4 regions of the Pseudomonas sp. JQ36 genome follow, and region 2 is predicted to be linked to each of the others. Evidence: predicted binding sites of a transcription regulator. Region 2 holds the regulator's gene; each other region holds the start of a gene.
What was found. The regulator FliA, encoded in region 2, starts transcription of late flagellar genes. The targets are predictions, from matches to a motif close to CTAAAGTTTNNNNNNNNNNNGCCGNTAA.

Region 1 (4,094 bases), 300 kb from region 2:
TATAAGGCACCGGCAAGCCGCGTTGGCGAGCGATGTCGTTGGCCGAGGCGAACACTTGCAGCGGGCCAGTGACGTCGAGGATCTGCATGTTGGCGAACGCGAGTACGTGAATGGCTTTGGGCATTTGGCGTAATTCGTGGGGTTATTGGCGTATACGCCAGAACCTACGCGCCTACAGTGAAGCCGTCCACCCCTCAACTGGAGAAAAACCCCATGACGTTGCAGATCGGTTTTCTGTTATTTCCGCAGGTGCAGCAACTCGACCTGACCGGTCCCTATGACGTACTGGCCTCGCTGCCGGACGTGCAGGTGCATCTGATCTGGAAAGATCTGGTGCCGGTCACCGCCAGCACCGGCCTGCTGTTGAAACCGACCACCACCTTCGAGGACTGCCCGAATCTGGATGTGATCTGCATTCCCGGCGGCGCCGGGGTCGGGCCGCTGATGGAAGATGAGCAGACGCTGGGGTTCATCAAACGCCAGGCGGCGCAGGCCAGGTATGTGACGTCGGTGTGCACCGGTTCGCTGGTACTGGGCGCGGCGGGACTGCTGAAAGGCAAACGCGCGACCACCCACTGGGCCTATCACGAACTGCTGCCGAAACTCGGCGCGATTGCGGTGCAGGACCGGGTGGTACGCGACGGCAATCTGTTTACCGGTGGCGGAATTACCGCAGGCATCGACTTTGCGCTGGTGCTCGCGGCTGAACTGGTGGGTGCCGAGGCGGCGCAGTTGATTCAACTGCAGCTGGAATATGCGCCGGCACCGCCGTTTGAATCGGGCAGCCCGCAGACGGCGCCGAATGCTGTCGTCGATGAGGCTCGGCACCGCGCGGCGCCTTCGTTGAAACTGCGCACGGAAATCACCGAGCGCGCGGCGGCGAAACTCGATCTGCGCTGATCCCTCAGCTACACACAGATCTACTGTGGGAGTGGGCTTGCTCGCGATTGCGGTGTATCCGTCGAGATTGTTATCGCCTGACACACCGCATTCGCGAGCAAGCCCGCTCCCACAATGGGTTTTGTGAATGGCCTCAGGTTTGCAGCCTGTCCCCGCATCCCGCCACAGCTTTACTTGTCCCAACGCCCTCACCCGTGTAGAAAGCCCTTCCACAAAATTCTGCACAAGGACTTTCGATGAAGGCGTTGCCATGGCTCTATCTGGCACTTCTCAGCCTCGGTTATGGATTGGCGTTGAGCTTTGGCCAACTCGGCTGGCTCGCGCTGATCTCCGTGGGACTATTGCTGGTGAGCGGTTTCGCCGTACGCCAACAGCAAGTGCCGGTGGCGCGTCTGCTGGGGCACGCGCTGTTTATCTTCCTCGCCCTGTCACTGGCGCTGCACTGGTTGCCGGGGTTCGCCAACGGCCGGGCCATCGCCCCGCTGCGTTTCACCGACGACGCCGTGCCGTTCGCGATGTACCTGAATCTGGACAAACCCTTGATCGGCTTCTGGCTGTTGCTCGCCTGCCCATGGATTGTCGCGGCACGCACGCTGCGTTCGACGGTGTACGCCAGCGTCCTCGCCCTGACGTTGAGCGCCGTCCTGGCGCTGGGCGGCGCGCTGTTGTTCGGCATGATTGCCTGGGCGCCGAAGTGGCCCGATCAGGCGTGGCTGTGGCTGCTGAACAATCTGCTGTTGGTGACGCTGGTCGAGGAGGCGCTGTTTCGCGGCTATATACAGGGCGGCTTGAGCCGACTGTTCAAGCACCTGCCCCACGGCGACAACCTCGCTCTGCTGCTGGCGTCGCTGATCTTTGCCCTGGCGCATGTGGGCGCGGGATGGCACTGGGTGTTGCTGGCGGGGCTGGCAGGTGTCGGCTATGGTCTGGCCTACCGTTTTGGTGGCCTTGCTGCGGCGATCGCCACGCATTTCGGGCTGAACCTGCTGCATTTTGCGCTGTTCACCTATCCGATGCTGGCCGGTTGAAGCAAGAGCGGTTTTGCGACGCCGTACTTATATCTGAAAAAAAACTTCAATAATTTCCTGACAGCGCCGACAACCTTTCAAAGCCTTGCGGATTGAAAAACCATGCGTAATAACCAGCCCATTACACAACGCGAACGGACTTTCCCGGCTCAGCAGCGGTTGATTTCCACAACCGACGCCAAAGGCGTGATCACCTACTGCAACGACGCTTTCGTCGAAATCAGCGGGTTTTCGCGTGAAGAGCTGATCCGTGCGCCGCACAACCTGGTTCGTCACCCTGACGTCCCGGCTGCGGTGTTTTCGCACATGTGGGGCACACTGAAACAAGGCTTGCCATGGATGGGCATTGTCAAGAATCGCTGCAAATCCGGTGACCACTACTGGGTGAACGCCTACGTGACACCGGTGTTCGAGGGCAATCAGGTGATCGGTTACGAGTCGGTGCGGATCAAACCCACCGCCGAACAGATCCGCCGTGCCGAAGCGCTCTACCAACGCATCAACCAGGGCAAGTCGGCAATTCCTTCCAGCGACAAATGGCTGCCGGTGCTGCAGGACTGGCTGCCATTCATACTGGTCAGCCAGTTGAGCTTCGTGATCGGCGCGACCCTGAACTCGCAATGGGGCTTCGCCCTCGCTGCCGGTCTGTCGGTACCGTTGGGCCTGATGGGTCTGCAATGGCAGCAACGCGGGCTCAAGCGCCTGCTGCGCCTGGCCGAACAGACTACCTCCGACCCGCTGATCGCGCAGATGTACACCGACAGCCGTGGCGCGCAGGCGCGTCTGGAAATGTCGATCCTCAGCCAGGAAGCCCGCCTGAAAACCTGCCTGACCCGTCTGCAGGACACTGCAGAGCACCTGACCGATCAAGCGAAACAGTCCGACGCCCTGGCGCACAACAGCTCCAGCGGTCTGGAACGTCAGCGCGTGGAAACCGAACAGGTCGCCACCGCCGTCAACCAGATGGCCGCCACCACTCAGGAAGTGGCCAGCCACGTCCAGCGTACGGCTGACGCGACGCAGGAAGCCAACCGTCTGACCGGTCGCGGCCGTGACATCGCCGGCGAAACCCGCGAAGCCATCCAGCGCTTGTCGGTGGTGGTCGGCGAAACCGGCCTGACCGTCACCCAACTGGCCAAGGACAGCGACGAAATCGGTGGCGTGGTCGACGTGATCAAAGGCATCGCCGACCAGACCAACCTGCTCGCCCTCAACGCCGCCATCGAAGCGGCACGTGCCGGCGAGATGGGCCGTGGTTTTGCCGTAGTCGCTGATGAAGTCCGTCAACTGGCGCAACGCACCAGCGAATCCACCGGACAGATCCATGCCTTGATCGCCAAGCTGCAGCAGACGGCTTCGAGTGCCGTGCAGACCATGGAAGCCGGCCATCGCCAGGCGGAAGAAGGTGTGGCACGAGTGCTGGAAGCGGATCAGGCACTGGTCGGCATCAGCGAAGCCGTGGCCAACATCACCGACATGACCACGCAGATCGCCGCGGCCACCGAAGAGCAAAGTGCTGTTGCTGAAGAAATCAGCCGCAACATCAGCAACATTTCGGAACTGGCAGACCAGACGTCCGAGCAAGCGCATAACTCGGCATTGCTGAGTGAAGAGCTGACCAAGACGGCGAATACCCAGTATTCGTTGGTGGAGCGGTTTAACCGCTAAAAGCAAAACACTTGCTGATCTCCCCGCAAAAAACCCGGACAGCGAAAGCTTCCGGGTTTTTTATTGCTTGTGCACCTGTCAGATCTGACAGTAGACGCACCGTTATCCGAGCGGGTATCAAGAGAAACCGTAATTGCAGTCGGTTGTAACACCTCCTCTTACTCGAAAAGGCAGGTTTAACAATGACCACTCACGTTATGTTTCTCCCGAAAAAACCACTCGTCAGTGATGACAGGTTTCAATGGAGATTGGGCGGTAAACGGAAAACAGCGAAATTCAGATCTTTCTATCAGGACGAGTTCTTGGGTCAGCGGTATTGGTCCATCAGTGGTGGAACAGGAAATTTCGACGATGAAAGCTATTTTTCGTTCTCCATGACGCTGCCCTACCAATCCGATGAGGCACTCACGGGCGTCTATAACCTCGACGACGGGCTGACATTTGTCCACAGCCATTGGATCCCTGCGCCACCGGGATTTATCGGAATGGCTTCGGTGG
Region 2 (4,094 bases):
ACCCTGGCCTGGAATCAGCTGCAAGGCAGCCGTCCGGCGCAAGCCAATCTGTATCGCCGTCTGCAACGCATCGGTCTGTCCGGACCGTTGTCGCGCGATCTGCTGGCGATGATTAATGATATCGAAGAACCACGTCAGGCCTGGCGCATGCTGCTCGCGCACCTGGCGCGGATGATTGCCGTACCGGAAGTCGAGCCGCTGGAAGAGGGCGGGGTGATTGCCATGGTCGGTCCGGCCGGCATGGGCAAGACCACCACCCTGGCCAAGCTGGCCGCGCGCTACGTGCTGAAATACGGCGCGCAGAATGTCGCGCTGGTGAGCATGGACAGTTTCCGTATCGGTGCCCAGGAACAACTGAAGACCCTGGGTCGCATTCTCAATGTGCCGGTGACCCACGTCGATCCGGGCCAGTCGCTGGTTCAGGCGCTCGACCCGCTGCTGCGCAAGCGCGTGGTGCTGATCGACACCGCCGGCTTGCAGGCCAGCGATCCGGCCTTGCGCATGCAGCTGGAAAGCCTGGCCGGGCGTGGCATCCGTTCAAAAAATTATCTGGTGCTGGCAACCACCAGCCAGAAACAGGTTCTAACCGCCGCGTACCACAGTTACAAGCGTTGCGGGCTTGCCGGCTGCATCCTGACTAAACTGGATGAGACGGCCAGTCTTGGCGAAGTATTGAGCCTGGCGATCAGTCATGAATTGCCGGTCGCGTACCTGACCGATGGCCCACGGATTCCGGATGATCTGCATCTGCCGCGCCGTCATCAACTGGTCAGCCGCGCCGTCAGCGTGCAAATGCAGGAAGAACCCAGCGAAGAAGCCATGGCTGACATGTTCGCTGATATCTACCACAGCCCGACCAAGCAGGTTGGCTGAGGTAATGAACCGTTTTTGTACCTACATCGATGGTCTGCCATGCATTGTTCCGGTTGAGAACGCGCAGCCAGTAATGTGGCCTCCGTCTATGCAAGACAAGGTAAAGAAATAACATGGGCAGCATGCATCCCGTACAGGTGATCGCGGTGACCGGCGGCAAAGGTGGCGTCGGCAAGACTAACGTGTCAGTGAACTTGTCTCTGGCGCTGGCAGAGCTTGGCCGTCGGGTCATGCTGCTGGACGCCGACCTGGGGCTGGCGAACGTCGACGTTCTGCTGGGACTGACCCCCAAACGCACTCTGGCCGACGTGATCGAAGGCCGCTGCGAACTGCGCGACGTGCTGTTGCAGGGGCCCGGCGGGATCCGCATCGTGCCGGCCGCTTCCGGCACCCAAAGCATGGTGCACCTGAGCCCGGCGCAACATGCCGGTCTGATTCAGGCCTTCAGCGACATCGGCGACAACCTCGATGTGCTGGTGATCGACACCGCTGCGGGTATTGGTGACTCGGTAGTCAGTTTTGTCCGCGCCGCCCAGGAAGTGTTGCTGGTGGTCTGCGACGAGCCGACCTCGATCACCGACGCCTACGCGCTGATCAAACTGCTCAACCGCGACTACGGCATGAACCGCTTCCGCGTCCTCGCCAACATGGCGCAGAGCCCGCAGGAAGGGCGCAACCTGTTCGCCAAGTTGACCAAGGTCACGGATCGCTTCCTCGACGTCGCCTTACAATACGTCGGCGCCGTGCCGTACGACGAAAGCGTGCGCAAGGCAGTGCAGAAGCAGCGAGCGGTCTATGAAGCCTTTCCGCGTTCCAAGTGCGCGCTGGCGTTCAAGGCGATCGCGCAGAAGGTCGATACCTGGCCGCTGCCTGCCAACCCGCGCGGACACCTTGAGTTTTTCGTCGAGCGCCTCGTGCAGCAAACAGCAGGGCCTGTGTTATGACCGCGAGCGGTATGAACTACTACAAGAAGTCGGCACGTGACGCGCAGTACGAGTTGATCGAGCGTTACGCGCCACTGGTCAAGCGCATTGCCTATCACTTGCTGGCGCGCTTGCCGGCGAGTGTGCAGGTTGAAGACCTGATTCAGGCCGGGATGATCGGCCTGCTCGAAGTCTCTACCAAATACGACGCCAGCAAAGGCGCCAGTTTCGAAACGTACGCGGGCATCCGGATCCGCGGCGCGATGCTCGATGAAGTGCGCAAAGGGGATTGGGCGCCACGCTCGGTTCACCGCAACACCCGTATGGTCAGCGACGCAATTCGCTCAATTGAAGCTAAAACCGGACGTGATGCTAAAGATCACGAGGTTGCGGCCGAACTCCAATTGAGTCTCGACGATTACTACGGGATTTTGAATGACACGCTGGGCAGCCGGCTGTTCAGTTTCGACGACCTGTTGCAGGACGGCGAACACGAAGGGCTGCACGAGGATGGCGCCAGTGCTCATCTTGAGCCGTCACGCGATCTGGAAGATGAACGCTTTCAGGCTGCGCTGGCGGATGCGATTGCCAATTTGCCGGAGCGTGAGCGACTGGTGTTGGCGCTGTACTACGACGAAGAGCTGAACCTCAAGGAAATCGGTGAAGTCCTTGGCGTCAGTGAATCGCGGGTCAGCCAGTTACACAGCCAGTGCGCGGCCCGTTTGCGGGGGCGTTTGGGGGAGTGGCGAGCGCGCTGAAGGCAGTGTGGGGACACTGCGAACGAGGCTGGTGCGGTGATGAACGGCACCGGTCTTGCTCTGTTGTGCTCCAGACAGTCATCGAGTGCTTTGCCGGATTGATTGAAGTGGCGCGTCCAGGTGCTGGGCGCGTTTAAGACTGCTTGGAGGTCGAATTGAACAAAGACATGAAAATCCTCATCGTTGATGACTTCTCAACGATGCGGCGGATCATCAAGAACCTGCTGCGCGATCTTGGGTTCACCAATACCGTCGAGGCCGACGATGGCACTACCGCCATTCCGGTACTCAACAGCGGAAGCATCGACTTTCTGGTAACGGACTGGAACATGCCGGGCATGACCGGTATCGACTTGCTGCGCCACGTACGTGCCGATGAAAAACTCAAGCATCTGCCCGTGCTGATGGTGACCGCTGAAGCCAAGCGTGAGCAAATCATCGAGGCCGCTCAGGCCGGTGTGAACGGCTACGTGGTCAAACCTTTCACGGCTCAGGCGTTGAAAGACAAAATCGAGAAGATTTTCGAACGCATCGGCTGATGACGCGCGGGGGAGCTATGGAGCATAACGAATCTTCACAGGGCGATTTCGAGTCGACCCTGAAAAAACACGCGGTCGAACTGGTCGAGAGCCTTGAAAAAGGCAGGTTCGGCGACGCTGTGCAACTGATCCATGAGCTCAATCAGACCCGTGACCGCGGCCTGTATCAGGAAGTGGGCAAGCTCACACGCGAACTGCACAGTGCGATCGTCAATTTCCAGATCGATCCGCACATGCCGCAGGCCGAGGAAGTGTCGCAAATCACCGACGCCACCGAACGCCTGGGCTATGTGGTCAAGCTGACCGAAGCCGCGGCCAACCGCACCATGGATCTGGTGGAGAGCGCCACCCCGGTGGTCAATGGCCTGGCTGAAGAAGCCCAGGCGCTGAGCACCGATTGGGGCCGCTTCATGCGTCGTGAGGTCGGAGCTGAAGAGTTCCGCGAACTGGCGCGCCGGGTCGACGGTTTTCTGTCACGCAGCAGCACGGACAACCGTGCGGTGTCGAGCAACCTCAACGACATCCTGCTGGCTCAGGATTACCAGGACCTCACAGGTCAGGTGATCAAGCGTGTGACCCAACTGGTCACCGAAGTCGAAAGCAATTTGCTCAAACTCGTCCTCATGGCCAGTCAGGTTGACCGCTTTGCGGGCATCGAACACGACCGTGCCGCGATGCTTGCAGAAAAAGATCCACAAAAACATCTCTCGCAGGGTGAAGGTCCGCAGATTCATGCCGATAAACGAGAAGACGTTGTGTCCGGTCAGGACGATGTGGACGATTTGTTATCCAGCCTCGGATTCTAGAGTTTTGGAATTTTAGGTTTTTTGGGTTTTTAGACCTGTAGGAGCACCCCATTAATGAGCTTCGGCGCCGATGAAGAGATCCTTCAGGATTTCCTGGTTGAGGCCGGCGAGATTCTTGAGCAACTGTCCGAGCAACTGGTCGAGCTGGAAAGCCGCCCGGATGACGCAGATCTGCTCAACGCAATTTTTCGCGGT
Region 3 (4,094 bases), 2.8 Mb from region 2:
GTTTCCGGATTTACCGGGCCAAGCGCGGCTGAAAATTTGTTCTTGCTCTATCGGTTTTGCGAAGGCAGAATCCGCTCCGTCCTAGGGGAGTAGTCTCCCACGAGCGCCAAGCTCGTCCGGCATACGTCAACATACTTGATCCTCAGATCATGGCGTATGCGACCCAAGCGTCCGCACCAGACGGATCGCAGGGTTTGACAAGACCTATGACACGCACACCTTACCCGGGGCGGGAAGGCTGTACGTGTCATAGCCGTGTCGACCCGCCCCTTAGGAAAATCCTGATGCTGGACTCGTTACTCGTTCCCACCGCAATCGTTGCCTTGGCCGAAATCGGCGACAAGACGCAACTGCTCGCGCTGATTCTCGCCGCTCGCTTTCGCAAACCCTGGCCGATCATTGCCGGTATCGTCGCTGCGACCCTGGCCAACCACGCGGCAGCCGGTGCGGTAGGTGCCTGGTTCGGCAGCTTCTTCTCCGATTCGGTGTTGCACTGGATTCTTGCCGCAAGCTTCGCTGCCACGGCGCTCTGGACGCTGGTTCCGGACAAGATGGACGACGATGAAGCCAGCACCGCACGCAAGTTCGGCCCCTTCCTGACCACGCTGATCGCCTTCTTCCTCGCGGAAATCGGTGACAAGACGCAGATCGCCACGGTGATGCTGGCGGCGCAATACCCTGAGCTGTGGCTGGTGATTATCGGCACTACCCTGGGCATGTTGATTGCCAACGTGCCGGTGGTACTGGCGGGTAACTTTGCGGCGGAGAAATTGCCACTGACCTTAATCCGTCGCCTGGCGGCTTCGGCGTTCCTGATTCTGGCGATCGTGGCGGTGTACAAGGCGATGCAGAGCAGTGGCTGGGTTTAACCCCCGTCGACTGAACTACCGAAAACCTGTGGTGAGGGGATTTATCCCCGATGGGGCGCGAAGCGCCCCCAAGCTGACCACCTCGGTGCACCCAGTACACCGCAGTCATAGGTTTTGGGGCTGCTTCGCAGCCCATCGGGGATAAATCCCCTCACCACAATAAAGCCAGTTCCCTTCAAGCCCCGACGGACTCAGGACTTCGGGGCTTTCTCGTACAGCGGCATGACTTTCGGAATCGCCGCCTGCAGCGAGGCGATCCGGCTGGTCGATGCCGGGTGAGTACTCATGAACTCCGGTGGCGAACCTTCTGACGCCTTGCTCATCTTGTTCCACAAGGTGATCGCGGCATTCGGGTTGTACCCGGCACGGGCGGCCAGCTCCAGACCGATCAGATCAGCTTCGTTTTCGTTGGCACGGCTGTTGGGCAAGGTCATGCCGTAGTTGGCCACGGTGTCGGCCAGCGCCAGACTGTCCTGACCCAGACCGAACAACGCACCGGCACCCTGCTTGGCCATTTCAATGCCATAAGCCTTGGACATCGCTTCACGACCGTGCTCGCGCAGGGCGTGGGCGATTTCATGGCCCATGACCGCAGCGATTTCATCGTCGGTCAGCTTCAGGCTGTCGATCAGCCCGGTGTAGAAAATGATCTTGCCGCCAGGCCCGCAGTTGGCGTTGAGCTCGTCGCTCTTGATCAGATTGACTTCCCACTGCCATTGCGCCGCATCCGGACGGAAGTTCGGTGCCTGGGCGATCAGCCGGTTGGCAATCGCCTGAACCCGCTTGGCCTCCGGACTGGTCTTGTCCAGCACGCCTTTGCTCGACGCTTCGCCGACGGTCTTCTGATAGGACTGGGCATACATCTGGTCGACCTCTTGCGAGGACAGCATGCTGAACATGTACTGCTTGCGCTCCACCCCCACGGCTCCGCCGCTGGTGGTGTTGACCGACTGACAACCGGCCAGCAACAGCGCTGCGCTCAGTGCACTTACAACCAATGTCTTGTTCATTCAAAAGCTCCCTGAAAACCTGCCGCGTATCCTAGGCGGGTAATTGTATCGGCGCCAGATACAACAGACGTGTTGCACGGTCTTTCGGAAATTTCCCACCGCTGCTGTCGTAAAAAATTCACAGCAACCGGCAAGCCTGCTGCCACTGCGTCGCGCACCGACCCATTTGCGACATCCTCCGCCGTTTGTTTCGTTCAACGCTCATGGCGCCATGCCTGCTGCCGATACAACAGCGCAGACGTCCTCTTGCGTGCGGAGCTCCCATGAAGTTCAAGTCGATCCAGTTTTCCGTCGCCGCCCTGGCTGGCGCCATCGTCCTCAGCGTGGTCGCTGCGCTGGTGCTGTACGCGCTGTTCTCCGGCGCCCGCACCCAGGAAATGGTGCAACAGCGAACCCAGGCGCAGTTCGAGCAAGTCATCGAACAACGCCTGACCTCGCTGGCGCAGACCCAGGTCAGCCAGATCCAGCGCGAACTCGAAGCGCCGTTGCTGATTGCCGGCGGACTGGTGCGGGTCAACGCGCTGCTCGGCACACCGGGTGCCGATGGCCAGCCGCGACTGAGCATGAGCCGCGAGCAACTGATCAGCCTGATCAAGGAAAACGTCGAAAAGAATCCGAAGATTCTCGGCACCTACATCGGCTGGGAAAAAAACGCACTGGACCACAATGACGCGGCCTACATCGGCAGCGCCGTGATCGGTATCGATCCCGCCAACGGACGCTTCCTGCCGTGGTGGTTCCGCAATACCGACGGCAGTCTGGGCGTGGACAAACTGGCCGATGTCGACGATCAGAAAACCCTGTCCACCGGGGTGCGCGCCAGTGAGTACTACCTGTGCTCCAAGGAAACGAAAAAGCCCTGCGTGATCGATCCGGCGCCGTACAAGGTCGGCGACAAGATCGTGATGCTCGCCTCGTTCATTGAGCCGATCATGCTCAACGGCGCATTCCAGGGCATCGTCGGCGCCGACCTGTCGGTGAACTTCATTCAGGAAATGCTCCTCGGCGCCAACCAGAAGCTGTACGGCGGCGCCGGGCAAATGACCCTGATCGGCGGCAACGGCCGGATCGTCGCCTACACCAAGGACACCAGCAAATTCGGGGAAAAGGTCAGCGACATTCTCGACGCCGAGCAGATCGCCAACATGGCCAACCTCAAGCGCGGCGAAGTCACCTACTCGGTCAACAAGGACAAGGGTCGCATCGAGCTGTACCTGCCGTTCGGCATCGGCCAGACCGACGCACGCTGGACCTTGATGCTGCAACTGCCGCTGAACGCAGTGATGGCGGATCTGCAGAAACTCCAGGCCGATCTCGATGCACAACGAAAATCCGACACCTTCGGCATGGCCATGGTCGGCCTGATCATTGCCGCCATCGGTTTGCTGGTGATCTGGCTGGTGGGGCACGGCATCGCCCGACCGCTGAAACAGATGGTCGCCATGCTCGATGACATTGCCAAAGGTGAAGGCGATCTGACCCGTCGCTTGAGCAGTGATCGCAGCGATGAACTGGGCTCGATTGCCAAGGGCTTCAACACCTTCCTCGCCAAGTTGCAGGCGATGATCACCCAGGTGGTGACGTCGGTGCAGAGCGTCAGCGATTCCTCGGAACACACTGCCGACATCGCGATTCGCACCAACATCGGCATTCAGAAACAAATGGCCGAGATCGATCAGGTTGCCACCGCCGTGCAGGAAATGACCGCCACTGCCCAGGACGTGGCACGCAACGCCACCCAGGCGGCGCAAGCCGCCAGCCATGCGGATCAGGCCGCAGGCCAGGGCATGCAGATCGTTCGTGATACCTCGAATTCGATTGGCGTGCTGGCGGTGGAAATCGGCAAAGCGGTGGAGGTGGTGCAGACGCTGGCCAAGGACAGTGAAAACATCAACGCGATCCTCACCGCGATTCGCGGAATCGCCGAGCAGACCAACCTGCTGGCGCTGAACGCGGCGATCGAAGCGGCGCGGGCCGGCGAACAAGGTCGCGGCTTTGCGGTGGTGGCGGACGAGGTACGCAATCTGGCGCAGAAAACCCAGAAAGCCACCGAAGAAATCCAGAGCATGATCCAGCAACTGCAACAAGGCACCCGCGATGTGGTGCGGGTCATGGAAGACAGCCAGCACCGCACTGACGAAAGCGTGCAGCACGCGGCGAAAGCGGCCGAGGCGCTGGAGACGATTACTCAGGCGGTGTCGGTGATCAATGACAT
Region 4 (4,094 bases), 2.7 Mb from region 2:
GGTGCAGGAGCAGATGCAGACCACGGTTACGCCAGAGCCGGAACCGGAACCCGAAGTGCAGCCTGCTGAAGCGGCGGTGGAAACTGATCCGGCTGATGAGGGGGATAAACCAGCACCGGACATCAGTGGGGCCAGACCCTGAAATGTGGGAGCGGGCTTGCTCGCGAAGGCGGCGTGTCAGCCAGCATCAATTTTTAATGTCAGGCCGTATTCGCGAGCAAGCCCGCTCCCACAATGGATCTCCAGTCGCCGCGAGATTCAATCGCGCATAAAAAAGGGCAGTCCCGCCAGGGACTGCCCTTTCTATTTGCTCGTACGAATCACATATCGTCTTTATCGAACCGGCGTGCCTCACGCTGCAACTGATAAACGAAGCGTTCGACATTGCGCGCCGCCTGGCCACTGATGTTGTGAAAGCGCAGGCCGGCGAAGGTGATGTTGAGCTTTTCTTCGAAGTGCAGATAACGCAGCTCGACCGAGATAGGTTGATTGCCGAACAGCGGGGTGGCGATCATGCGGTCGTAGACCTGACCCAATTGCAGGCGGTCGGTGATGTCGCCTTCAAAGCGCAGCTTGCAGCCGGTGGCGGAAATATCCAGCAATTTGCCGTTGATTGGCGCCTTGAGCTTTTCGCCGCCAAGTTCGACGCTGACCAGATCGGTCAGCTTCAGGGCTGCGCGAAAGGCGTTGCGGCGCTGGTGGTAAACCACTTCGGTCGGCAGCTCGCCGGTGTAGAAGCGATCGCCCTCGGACTCTTCAATGTTCAGCGTACCGGTGCATTCCCAGGCGATGCGCACGCCATCGTGGAAGCCTTCGACCTTGAACGGTTCGCCCGCCAGCAGAAAACGCTCGCCATCGCGCGGGATCATTTCATCCAGGGCAATCGTTGCCGTTTCCCGGTCAACCTTGATCAGGTAACTCTGGAAGCGCTGACTGCGCTCGTGGAACGTGATGATCAGCGGGTCGTGGCTTTCTTGCAGCTGGCGCAGGTTGCTGGAGATTTCCAGGGGCGTGGTCAGCACCTTTGGGGGCTGCGGACTGTCATCCGCGCTTAGGGCGTTTGGCACGTTTTCTCAATCTCCAGACAAAATTTGACTATAACTAGCCAGCATTTTGCCAGCATGTTTCGCGGGTTGATAGTGCAGGCACATCGAATGGCTCACGCCTGGCTGAGGGTGCGCGGCTTGGTCGGTTTGGCAAATGTGCCAGAAGCGTCATACAGCGCTGGCGGCTCGCCCCCGGTGAGGATTTTCAGTTGATTGGCCGTGGCGGCCTGCTGAATCTGGATCGACTGACCGTTTTTCACATTGGCGGCCTGGCACTGGGCAATCAGGTCGGTCAGTACATCGCTCTGGGACAGCAACTGATCGCCAATGCTCGACTGGCTGGCCAGTTGCTCCAGGCCCTGACGGTCGAGCGGCAGGTTGAGGCTGGCAAGGATTTCGCTGCGCTTGCGGCCATGCTGTTCAAGCAGAATGATCAATGCCTGTTTGCGCGCCAGAATGTCTTCGAGCAAAGGCATGTCACGACCGTGCAAAGCGAGGGACTCGGTTTGCAGCAACTCCAGCAATTGTTGAGCTGGAGCAAAGTCGTCGGTGATCAGTTGCAATAAATTAGTGTCGTGCATGGCTGGCCTTGGGTTCTAAGCGTCCAAAAGCCTGGCGCCGGCAAAAGCCTAGCGCTGGGCTTCGAAGTTGAGCAGTTTGCTGGCTACACGGTTGCTGTCGACTTTATAGCTGCCATCGGCAATCGCTGCTTTCAACTCGGCCACGCGGGCTTTGTCGACGGCAGGCTGATCGCGCAGCTTGTCAGTGACCTTCTGCAACTGTTGAGCCTCATTGCTGAGGTGTACCGATTCCCCGCTTTTTGCGGTACTGGCCGTTTCGGCCTGGGTATTCAGCGGCGCGGAGGTGCCGGATTCGGCGGTTTCCTTGGCGTTGCTGGTACGTGTACTGCCCGTAAGTGACGAGGAGCTGTTCAGACGGCTGAAATCGATGACCATGTTAAAAACCTCTGGGAATTTGGACGCTTGCCATGTTTTCGGCCATTCCCTGGAAAACTTTAGGCTCACTTTGCAATGAGCTGCATGTGCCGAAGCGTGTCCTGCTGCGGCACAGTTTAGGGAAGCGTCGGGGCTGGCGCCAGTTTTCTGCGAGAGCGTTTTACATGGCCACTTCCACCTGGCCCGGCGCAACGACTTGCGCCTTGATCACCCGGTTGGAATTGAGGTTTTTCACCCGAATCTGTTCTTTCAGACCGCCGTTGGCCAGGGCTTCGCCGGGCATGCGCACGGCGAGCGTGCCACTGCGGGCGGTGATGACCACTTGATCACCTTTGCGCACCACTTCTGCCTGTTCCAGATGCACCAGAGTAATGACCTGATCGGCGACCGTTGGTCGGGTTAATTTCTGCCCGATCGCCTCGTCTACCGAGGTCAGGAAACCTTGATTGATCACACTGACGTCGCGCTCGCGCAAGGTCACATCCTGCGGCCCGATAATCCCGGCGCGCTTGAGCGGACGGGTGGTGGTGACAATCTCGCGAAACAGGCGGACTTGAGCGGGCACGAACACCGTCCACGGCGAACTTCCTTCGCACCGGACCTTGACCGTAACCCGGCCCAGCGGCCGCGCCGGGCTCTCCAGCGAGGCTGTCAATTCCTTGTCGCACATAGGCATGCGCATGCGCGGGTCGAGCTGGTTGACCTCGATTTCGTAGCGGCCTTCCGTTTGACTGGTAGCCAGATAGTCTTCTACGGTGAACTCAAGAAAGCCCTGAGTGACGCCGATAAGCATGTCAGGCAAGGTAACCGTATCAGCACCGGCAGGGCTGCCAGCGAAGAAGAAGCAGACGGCAGACACCGCGCACAGCGCTTTGCGGGTGCGGGAGGTCAGGCGTCGAAAAAATGTCGTTTGAGCGTTCATACGAGTTAAAAAGCAAGCGCCGTGCCGTTTAGCAATGAATGTGCGTCGCAACAACACTTGGCGTTGGTGTAGGAGTCTGGGCATGGCTGGTGTAATGGATTCGGTAAACCAGCGCACGCAACTGGTGGGGCAGAATCGCCTGGAGCTGTTGTTGTTCCGTCTCGACGGCCAACAGCTCTACGGAATCAACGTGTTCAAGGTGCGGGAAGTGCTGCAATGCCCGTCGTTGACGTTGATGCCCAAGTCCAGTCCTGTCGTGTGCGGGGTGGCGAATATCCGGGGGGCGACCATTCCGATCCTTGATCTGGCAATGGCGACCGGTTCCGGGGCGTTGAAAGACAAGAACAGTCCGTTCGTGATCATCACGGAGTACAACACCAAGACCCAGGGTTTCCTGGTCCGCTCGGTGGAGCGCATCGTCAACATGAACTGGGAAGAGATCCATCCACCGCCCAAGGGCACCGGGCGAGATCACTACCTGACGGCTGTGACTCGGGTCGACAATCAGTTAGTCGAAATCATCGATGTCGAGAAGGTGCTGGCGGAAGTGGCGCCGACGCCTGAGGCGATTTCGGTCGGTGTGGTCGATGTCGAAACCCAGAGCAAGGCGTTGTCGCTGCGGGTGCTGACGGTCGATGACTCGTCGGTGGCGCGCAAGCAGGTCACGCGTTGCCTGCAGACGATCGGGGTCGAAGTGGTGGCGCTGAACGACGGCAAGCAGGCGCTGGATTACTTGCGCAAGCTGGTCGAAGAGGGCAAGAAGCCGGAAGAAGAGTTCCTGATGATGATTTCCGACATCGAGATGCCGGAGATGGACGGGTACACCCTGACGGCGGAGATCCGCAGCGACCCGCGCATGCAAAAGCTTCATATCATCCTGCATACTTCGTTGTCGGGGGTATTCAATCAGGCGATGGTCAAGAAAGTCGGTGCCGATGACTTCCTGGCCAAATTCCGTCCTGATGACCTGGCATCCCGGGTAGTCGACCGGATCAAAGCAGCAGATATCAGCTAGGGGCCTTTTGTCCCTGGCGGTCAACACGATTTAAGAGGCGGCATCATTGTCTACGGGTAATTTGGATTTCGAACAATTCCGGGTCTTCCTGGAAAAAGCCTGTGGCATTTTGCTCGGTGAAAACAAGCAGTACCTGGTCTCGAGCCGTCTCAACA

Region 1: the regulator FliA is predicted to act here: its motif matches at 1,974-2,001, upstream of ACS4NR_RS03690 (methyl-accepting chemotaxis protein).
Region 3: the regulator FliA is predicted to act here: its motif matches at 2,080-2,107, upstream of ACS4NR_RS16725 (methyl-accepting chemotaxis protein).
Region 4: the regulator FliA is predicted to act here: its motif matches at 2,038-2,065, upstream of flgM (flagellar biosynthesis anti-sigma factor FlgM).

The regions. Positions count from the first base shown of each region.
Region 1 covers NZ_CM132642.1:772,619-776,712, reverse strand. Annotated here, with positions in the region: gene ACS4NR_RS03705 (GlxA family transcriptional regulator) at 1-124, opposite strand, end outside; gene inhA (isonitrile hydratase) at 214-900, shown strand; gene ACS4NR_RS03695 (CPBP family intramembrane glutamic endopeptidase) at 1,137-1,928, shown strand; gene ACS4NR_RS03690 (methyl-accepting chemotaxis protein) at 2,031-3,596, shown strand; gene ACS4NR_RS03685 (hypothetical protein) at 3,779-4,094, shown strand, end outside.
Region 2 covers NZ_CM132642.1:474,290-478,383, forward strand. Annotated here, with positions in the region: gene flhF (flagellar biosynthesis protein FlhF) at 1-873, shown strand, start outside; gene fleN (flagellar synthesis regulator FleN) at 987-1,817, shown strand; gene fliA (RNA polymerase sigma factor FliA) at 1,814-2,554, shown strand; gene ACS4NR_RS02320 (chemotaxis response regulator CheY) at 2,722-3,093, shown strand; gene ACS4NR_RS02325 (protein phosphatase CheZ) at 3,111-3,899, shown strand; gene ACS4NR_RS02330 (chemotaxis protein CheA) at 3,954-4,094, shown strand, end outside.
Region 3 covers NZ_CM132642.1:3,733,856-3,737,949, forward strand. Annotated here, with positions in the region: gene ACS4NR_RS16710 (class I SAM-dependent methyltransferase) at 1-32, shown strand, start outside; yybP-ykoY riboswitch at 72-196, shown strand; gene ACS4NR_RS16715 (TMEM165/GDT1 family protein) at 285-869, shown strand; gene ACS4NR_RS16720 (M48 family metallopeptidase) at 1,061-1,879, opposite strand; gene ACS4NR_RS16725 (methyl-accepting chemotaxis protein) at 2,143-4,094, shown strand, end outside.
Region 4 covers NZ_CM132642.1:3,209,416-3,213,509, reverse strand. Annotated here, with positions in the region: gene ACS4NR_RS14415 (MFS transporter) at 1-142, shown strand, start outside; gene ACS4NR_RS14410 (flagellar brake protein) at 321-1,067, opposite strand; gene ACS4NR_RS14405 (flagella synthesis protein FlgN) at 1,160-1,627, opposite strand; gene flgM (flagellar biosynthesis anti-sigma factor FlgM) at 1,676-2,002, opposite strand; gene flgA (flagellar basal body P-ring formation chaperone FlgA) at 2,163-2,924, opposite strand; gene ACS4NR_RS14390 (chemotaxis protein CheV) at 3,007-3,939, shown strand; gene cheR (protein-glutamate O-methyltransferase CheR) at 3,986-4,094, shown strand, end outside.